One region of the Exiguobacterium sp. ZOR0005 genome, then DNA from elsewhere that is predicted to be linked to it. Evidence: riboswitches for the same ligand, from Rfam matches in the RefSeq annotation. Region 1 holds a riboswitch; the other holds the start of a gene.
The links. A riboswitch is a leader RNA that binds a small molecule or an ion and turns the genes downstream of it on or off. The one in region 1 is predicted to bind S-adenosylmethionine.
Positions count from the first base shown of each region.

Region 2: it holds a riboswitch for S-adenosylmethionine, as region 1 does, so the genes downstream of both, metK (methionine adenosyltransferase) here and mtnK (S-methyl-5-thioribose kinase) in region 1, are expected to answer to the same signal.

Region 1 is NZ_JTLB01000013.1:95,761-100,186, reverse strand. It holds gene mtnA (S-methyl-5-thioribose-1-phosphate isomerase) at 1-691, opposite strand, end outside; gene mtnK (S-methyl-5-thioribose kinase) at 688-1,842, opposite strand; SAM riboswitch class I at 1,924-2,027, opposite strand; SAM riboswitch class I at 2,233-2,335, shown strand; gene L971_RS05840 (2,3-diketo-5-methylthiopentyl-1-phosphate enolase) at 2,407-3,561, shown strand; gene L971_RS05835 (2-hydroxy-3-keto-5-methylthiopentenyl-1-phosphate phosphatase) at 3,558-4,208, shown strand; gene L971_RS05830 (methylthioribulose 1-phosphate dehydratase) at 4,205-4,426, shown strand, end outside.
Region 2 is NZ_JTLB01000031.1:22,584-27,009, reverse strand. It holds gene L971_RS13085 (S9 family peptidase) at 1-401, shown strand, start outside; gene pckA (phosphoenolpyruvate carboxykinase (ATP)) at 435-2,006, opposite strand; SAM riboswitch class I at 2,323-2,442, shown strand; gene metK (methionine adenosyltransferase) at 2,573-3,781, shown strand; gene L971_RS13070 (hypothetical protein) at 3,824-4,312, opposite strand.

The DNA of each region.
Region 1 (4,426 bases):
CGATGATCGCGTCGACGCCTTTCGCTTGAATCGTCCATGCGGCCATATTGTCGGTGATGAGCGTGACATCGATATCGGCCTGGTCGAGCTCCCAGACTGTGAGACGGGCCCCTTGGAGAAGCGGTCGCGTCTCACAGGCGAAGACGTTGAATGTGACGCCTTGCTCTTTACCGACATAAAACGGGGCAAGTGCCGTACCGTAACGTGACGTCGCGATGGCACCGGCGTTGCAGATCGTCAAGATGTTCCCACCTGCCGGTAATACCGTCAGTGCGTGCTCACCGATAGAGCGATATGTGTCGACGTCGCGGTCATATAACGCAACGGCACGTCGTTCGATTTCCCCGGCAATCTGTTCAAAATCGTCCCCGACGTTCAGCTCGAGGAGCGACTCGATCACATTTTGAAGGTTGACCGCCGTCGGCCGTGTCGCGATCAAGCGGCGTCCGACGATTTCAAGGCGACGCGTGAAATCCGGGTCGTCGACTAATCGTCCTGCCTCTTTCGCCAAGACGAACGCCCCGAAGTACGCGATCGCCGGTGCGCCTCGGACTTGGAGTGTCTCAATCGCACGTTCGGCTTCTTCGAGCGTCTCGATCGTCACGTAACGCGCCTCGTGCGGAAGGAGCGTCTGATCTAAAAGGACCAGCTCATGGGTCGATGCGTCGAAACGAATGTTTTGGACGGTCATACGCGCACCCCCGAGAGGAGTGCCACGAGGTCGTCAATCGAATCGACGGTGTGCCGCTCTTTGATGAGGGTGGCGCCGAGGGCGAGCGCATCACGTTTTCGCTCGAGACGGGCCACTTCGGGTAACGTCTCGAGGTCCGCGACGCCGGCGAGGCCGATGGCGCGGCGGATGAGCTCGCAACCGGCGTAGCCGATCGTGTCGCTGAAGATTGTTCCGAGCAAGTCGTCGACGTACCCTTCCGTATTGAACGGCTCGACGGCGCTCGTGAAGTTGTGACGGAACGTCTTCTCGAACGTCTCCCAGACGGTGAGGACGTCGGTGAACCGTTCGAACCGCTTGAGCGGATCGTGGAACGTCGCAAGCGTCAAATGAGCGATGATTTGACCGACGTCAAAACCGAACGGTCCGTAAAACGCGAACTCCGGGTCGATGATTTTCGTTTCCTGTGACGTCGCGAAGATGCTGCCGGTATGTAAGTCGCCGTGAAGCAAGGCGTCATGTTTCGTGACGAACCCGACTTTCAGTTTTGCCACTTCGACTTTCAGCGCCTTGTCTTGCCACAAACGCTCGACGTCCGGGCGAAGCTCCGCCTCGATGTTGTTCGATTCGGCATCTTTATACGGGTCGGTGAAGATGAGTTTTTCTGTGATGTCGCACAGTTCCGGGTTGTAATACTCCCGCTCTTTTCGTTTCTTTTCGATTGGTCCGGCCGCATAGTCGGACGTGACAAACAGCGTCTCCCCTAAAAACTCGCCGACGTGACGGGCCAGCTCCGGATACGTCTTCCCTTCGAGATAACCGGTGCGGACGATATCATATTCAGACAAATCCTCTAAAATCGTGTAGGCGAGGGCGCGGTCGCTCCCGATCACTCGTGGTACGAATCGTGGAACGACTTCAGCGAACTCCCGAAGCGCCAACTGCTCGATCCAGGCCCGCTCGAGCGTGAGCGGCCAGCTCTCCCCGACGACTTTCGCGTACGGGAGCGCTTGCTTCACGATCAAACTCGTCTCGCCTTGACGAATGCGAAAGACGAGGTTCAAGTTGCCGTCACCGATCTCTTCACACTGGGCGATTCCCTCTTCCTCGATCAATCCGAGTGCCCGGACGTGCTCGACGATGGTCTGTTCTGTAAATGGTTGATATGCCATGATTGTTTCCCCTTTCGGTATGATTCCCACAAAAAAAGCCCCTTTCTCCGCGAGAAAGAGGCACACCCAAATTGGTTGTTCCTCTCATCTTTCAGACGTCTGTCTGGTGGATGTAGCACCGTGCCTTACTGGTCGGTTGCTGCGGCGTCATCGGGCCAATTCCCTCTGCCAACTCGCGATAAGAGTGTCGTATTCGATTGTGTGAACGTGTTGTGATGAATATTACGGACTGTGCGCCATGCTTGTCAACGACGATTTGTGACGAGCCGACCCACTTTTTCTTTGCATATATGGAAACAACTTTCAAAAATAATTTTTTTCAAAAAAAGGAATTGACGCTGTGACGATTCTGTGCAAAAATTCAATTAAATTTCACAACTTCAAATCATATTCTTATCAAGAGCAGACGGAGGGGACAAGCCCGATGATGTCGCAGCAACCGACCCGATTGGGCACGGTGCTAATTCTTGCAGCGTAAGCTGAGAGATAAGAGTTCATTTTTTTATGATGACCTCTTGCCTCGGCATGGGGTCATTTTTTGTGTGACCGGAAGGAGGAACGACCATGGGCATCATTGCCACTTATGAAATCAACCGTACTGACCGCGTCGCCGATATCGCCGAGAAAATCGCGCTCGAATTGACCGTCGGCACGTGGACAGACTTGCCCCATTTAGAACGACAACAGTTACAGGCGTACCGCGGCGAGGTCGTCTCGACGTCCCATACAGACGCGACGAGCCGGTTCACGATCCGGTACCCGATTGAAAACGTCAGTCCTGACTTCTCGTCGATATTGACGACGACGTTTGGGAAACTGTCACTCGATGACTCGGTCCGTTTGATTGATTTCGAGCTACCTGCATCACTTTCAGCCGACTTCCCTGGCGCCAAGTTCGGTGTCGACGGGATTCGCGACCAGCTCGGCGTCGACGATCGCCCGCTCGTCATGAGCATCTTTAAAGGCGTCATCGGACGGGACTTACAGTTTTTAGAACAGCAACTGCGCGACCAGCTCGCCGGTGGCATCGACATCGTCAAAGACGACGAGATCTTGTACGACAATCCGCTCACCCCTTCGCTTGAGCGAGCGCGCATCGGCGCATCCGTGATTCAAGAACACTTCAACACGACGGGAAAACGCGCACTGTATGCGGTCACGCTGAGCGGCCCGGTGTTCGGGTTGCGCGACCAAGCACGCCGCTTGATCGAGGCGGGCGCGACGGCACTGTTGTTCAACGTCTATACATACGGACTCGATGCACTCCGGGAGCTGGCGAAAGATCCCGCCATCCGTGTCCCGATTTTGGCGCATCCGGCGTTCGCCGGTGCCTTGACCGGGTCAATCAGCCACTCGCTTTTGCTCGGTAAATTCATTCGTCTCGCCGGTGCCGACTTGACGCTGTTCCCGTCCCCTTACGGCTCGCTCGCGACACCTCCAGACGAGGCGTTCGCGATTCGCGATTTCAGTGCCAAACCGCACTGGTCGAAGCCGATCTTACCGGTCCCGTCGGCCGGGATTCACCCGGGGCTCGTCGAAGACATCATCCGCGACTTCGGTACGGACGTCGTCATCAACGCCGGCGGCGGCATTCACGGTCATCCGGACGGCGCCGCTGCCGGTGCCCGCGCCTTCCGACAAGCGATCGAGCAGGCGCTCGGGCAGACCGGTCGAACGGATGCACTCGATGCCGCACTCAAGGTGTGGTCGACGCGATGACGGTCCATATCCTCTGTGACTTTGACGGGACGATCACAGCCGAGGACAACATCATCGCCCTCATGAAGGCGTTCGCCCCACCGGAATGGCACGCCATCAAAGAGGATGTGCTCGCCCAACACATTTCGATCCGGGCAGGCGTCGGTCAGATGTTTCACTTGTTGCCGAGTGCCGAGAAGACGGCGTATCGCGACTATTTGGTAGGACATATTCAACTCCGGCCCGGATTCGTTCACTTTTTGGAAGAAGTTCGTCAAAACGAGTGGCAGTTTGACGTCGTCAGCGGCGGGATGGACTTTTTCGTCCATCCGATTTTAAGCGGGCACGTTGACCCGGACCACATCTACTGCAACGTCGCCGATTTCTCCGCGGAGACGGTACGCATCGACTGGCCGCATGCTTGCGATGCGTCTTGTACGAACGATTGTGGTTGCTGCAAACCGACAATCGCCCGTCGCATCGTCAATCCTGATGATCGCTTGATTGTCATCGGTGACTCGGTGACCGACTTCGAGATCGCCAAGCAGGCCGACTTCGTCTACGCTCGCGGACAGCTCATCACGCTCTGTGAGACAGAAGGCATTAACTATTACCCGTTCGAGACGTTTGACGAAATCACTCATCATTTGAAGGAGGTGCCCGTATGAGCGTGACCGCACGTTGGCTCGAACTCGCCGACATTAAAGACGAACTCGCCGCCCGCGACTGGTTCCCCGGAACGAGCGGGAATTTGGCAATCCGCGTCTCGGACGACCCGCTCGAATTTTTAGTGACAGCGAGCGGACGTGATAAACGAAAGCGGACAGCCGAAGATTTCGTCCTCGTCGATGCGGCCGGACGATTGATCGGTGAACAAAGCGGTAAA
Region 2 (4,426 bases), on a different contig from region 1:
TCTCGCGTGGCGGCATGATGGCGCTCTCTTTGGCCGCGGCGCGCCCGCTCACCTCTGTCACTTCATGGGCGGGGGTGACGAACTTGGCATGGACGTATGAAGAGCAGCGGACGATGCGTAAGATGCTTCGCCGCATGACCGGGGGCGACCCGGAGACGGCTAGCGAGGCGTATATCGAAAGATCACCGCTATTTAAGGAGTGGCAAGCCCCGACGCTGCTCATTCACGGTACCGACGATGAACAGGTGCGGTTGCGTCACGCGACGGCAGTCGCCGAAAAACTCGGGGCGCAAGCCGAGCTGTGGGTCGTGCCGTTCGCCCATCAACTGCCATTTTGGAAAAAGTGGGAGACGACGGAACGGGCGATGGATTGGATGATCGAGAAGACGACAAAAAAATGACTAGTGCCGCTCGAGGCACTAGTCATTTTTCTGTTAGAAGACGATCGGGCCGGCCGCGACGACCGACTCACTCGCTTTTGTGAATCGTTTGAAGTTGTCTTGGAACTTATGAGCGAGCGCTTTCGCCTCGACATCGTAACGTTCAGCGTCTTTCCACGTCTCCCGTGGATTGAGCACGTCTTGAGGCACGCCTGGGATGTCGAGCGGGATCTCCACGTTGAAAATGTCGTGCCGCATCGTCTTGACGTCACGTAGTTCACCGTTGACGGCCGCGTTCACCATCGCCCGTGTATAGGCGAGCTTCATACGCGATCCTTCTCCGTACGCGCCGCCCGTCCAGCCGGTGTTGACGAGATAGACGTCGACCTCATGCTTCTCGATCAACTTGCCGAGCATATCGGCGTAGCGCTCTGGTGCGAGCGGCAAGAACGGTGAGCCGAAGCAAGTCGAGAACGTCGCCTGCGGTTCGGTGACACCGCGCTCGGTGCCGGCCAGCTTGGACGTATATCCAGAGAGGAAGTGATACATCGCCTGTTCTTTCGTCAGCTTGCTGATTGGAGGCAACACCCCGTAAGCATCGGCCGTCAAGAAGACGATTGTGTTCGGATGACCGGCTCGCGACGGAAGCATGGCGTTATCGATGTAGTTGATCGGATATGCCGCGCGCGTGTTCTCCGTCAATGAGATGTTTTTATAGTCCGGGGACCGGTCATCGTTCAACACGACGTTCTCGATGAGTGATCCGAAGCGGATCGCATCATAGATTTGCGGTTCGTTCTCGCGTGACAAGTTGATCGTCTTCGCGTAGCAACCACCCTCGATGTTGAAGATACCGTCCGGTGACCAACCGTGCTCGTCATCCCCGATGAGGTGGCGTTCCGTGTCAGCAGAAAGCGTCGTCTTCCCAGTCCCAGACAGTCCGAAGAAGAGGGCTGTCTCATTCTCATCGTTGACGTTTGCCGAGCAATGCATCGAGAGGACGTTTTGCTCAGGCAACAGGAAGTTCATGACCGAGAAAATGGACTTCTTGATTTCGCCACCGTATTCTGTTCCCCCGATCAGAATTGTACGTTTGGCGAACGAGACGAGGATGAACGTCTCGGAGTTCGTCCCGTCAACGGCAGGATCAGCCTTATAACTCGGCGCATAGATGACCGTGAACGGGTCAAAGGCGCCTTTAGTCGGCCATTCCCGTAAGAACAACTGCTTGGCGAACAAGTTGTGCCATGCGTATTCTGTGATGGCCCGTACCGGTAACGTGTAATGTTCGTCAGCCCCGGCTGACGCCTCGAGGTAGTAGAGCTTGTCTTTCGTTTCGAGGTGGGCGAGCACTTTGTCGAGCAGTGCCGAAAACTTCTCTTCGGCGATCGGTTGGTTGACTGGACCCCAGTCGACCAAGTCGTTGCTAACTTCATCTTTCACGACGAATTTGTCCTTTGGTGACCGTCCTGTGAATTTGCCGGTACTGACGGATAAAGCCCCGTCTTTTGTCAGTACGCCTTCCCCGTTGCGAATGGCCTCTTCCACTAGTTGCGGAACCGTCAAGTTCCGTAATACATCGGCACCGTTAATTAATTCTTCGATTTTCAGGAGCGTTGTCGCCATCCCGAATCCCACCTTTCCCCTAAATAGATGTGGATGAAATAAGCATACTTCCGCGATTAATTAGTATGACGTTTTTATTATATGTGACACACTAATCAAACACAAGCGTTAATTCACTCTTTAAAGTAAGCGCTTTCTTACACTGTCATTCTAACATATTCTGTACCAGGTCATAGTACAAAAACGGAAACGGACAAAAAAATGTTTATTATTTCACAAACATAACTATTAGGAGGAATGTGAAAACTTTTACGAATTCAGTCGATACGCTTGACAGAACGGTACGGCATTTATATGATGGTCTTCGTAACGGATACTCTTATTCTGAGCGGTGGAGGGAACAAGGCCCTACGAAGCCCAGCAACCGTCCGATTTGTCAAAGTTATTCGGAAAAGGTGCTATCCTGAAGCGAAGCGTAAGCTTCGAACGATAAGAGGGTAAGGAAGAACGATTCAACCTTTCCCATTGAACGTGGCGAGAGGTTTTTTTCATTACCGTCCCAAAGCAACGCGTAAGGGGAACGAGTACCGTCCACACATCACCCTTATTATAGGAGGTTTTTCGAAATGGCAAACTTGAACCGTCGTCTTTTCACTTCGGAGTCCGTCACGGAAGGACATCCGGATAAAATTTGTGACCAAATCTCAGATGCGATTTTGGATGCGATTTTAGCTGAAGATCCAAACGCCCGCGTTGCGGCTGAGACATCTGTCACGACAGGTCTCGTGCTTGTAGCAGGTGAGATCACAACATCAACTTACGTGGATATCCCGAAAGTTGTTCGTGAAACAGTTCGTGAGATTGGCTACACACGCGCGAAATATGGTTTCGACGCAGAGACATGTGCTGTTTTGACGTCAATCGACGAGCAATCAGTCGATATCGCTCAAGGTGTCGACCAAGCACTCGAAGCACGTGAAGGTCAGATGACCGAAGAAGAACTCGACGCAATCGGCGCCGGAGACCAAGGTCTCATGTTCGGTTATGCGACGAAAGAGACACCGGAACTCATGCCGCTTCCGATCTCGATCGCACACAAACTGTCACGCCGTTTGGCGGAAGTCCGCAAGAACGGTACACTCGCTTACCTTCGTCCAGATGGTAAGACGCAAGTGACAGTCGAATACGACGAAGCGAACAACCCGGTCCGCATCGATACGATCGTCATCTCGACACAACACGCTGAAGACATCACGCTCGAGCAAATTCAAGCGGATCTTAAGAAACACGTCATCGATGCAGTCATCCCGACTGAGCTCATCGATGCCGATACGAAATATTTCATCAACCCGACTGGCCGTTTCGTAATTGGTGGGCCACAAGGTGATGCAGGTCTTACAGGACGTAAGATCATCGTCGATACGTACGGTGGTTACGCTCGTCACGGTGGCGGCGCGTTCTCTGGTAAAGATCCTACAAAAGTTGACCGTTCAGCAGCATACGCGGCTCGTTACGTGGCGAAAAACCTCGTCGCAGCTGGCCTTGCTGACAAAGCGGAAGTCCAACTCGCGTACGCGATCGGTGTCGCTCACCCTGTATCGATCGCGGTCGATACGTTCGGCACTGGTAAATTGAGCGAGACAGAGCTCGTTGAACTCATCCGTGAGAACTTCGACCTCCGTCCGGCCGGCATCATCAAGATGCTCGACCTTCGTCGCCCAATCTACAAGCAGACGGCAGCTTACGGCCACTTCGGTCGTACGGACGTTGAACTCCCATGGGAGCAAACGGACAAAGCAGCGGTGCTTGAAGAAGGCGCGAAACGCTTCGCTTAACCAAATGAAAGACGACCTTTCTCGTGAAAGGTCGCCTTTTTTTTATGATTTTGATGTTTGGTCAGTCGATGTACCGTCTTGTCCGAGCGCGGTATCTTTCGCCTCGACGACTTTCTCGCCGATGTCTTGCAAGTCGGCTCTTGCTTCTTGCGCCGTTTCGACGACTTTATTCACGTCTTGCTTGACCGTCTCGGCTTCACCGGCGACTTTCTCGTACACGTTTTGTACGTCTGTCGCGACTTCTTGGATGATGCCTGAGGCGGATTTCACTTGATCGATCACTTGTGACGCTTTACCGGCCGGATCTTCTTTCACCGTGTCGACGAGTCCACCGACCGAAGCTTTCGCATTCGTGAGCGATTGTTTCGTGTTCTCACGGTTCGATGAGCTGAGCATGGCGATCAAACCGCCGACGAGGGCACCGAGCAACATACCGGTGACGACGTTGATCTTCGGGCCGCCCGACTCGTGCTGGTCAAACTGACGGTTCGGGTTGTTAGGTTGTGTGTCATTTTGTAATGGTGGTTGCATACAAACACTCCTTTATAAGTTGGCATTGGTACCTTTATACCCTTGTCAAATTGGAAAGTAACGTTCTGTTCGAATTCGACATGAAAAAGTAATGAAACGGCAGGATATTTTTGG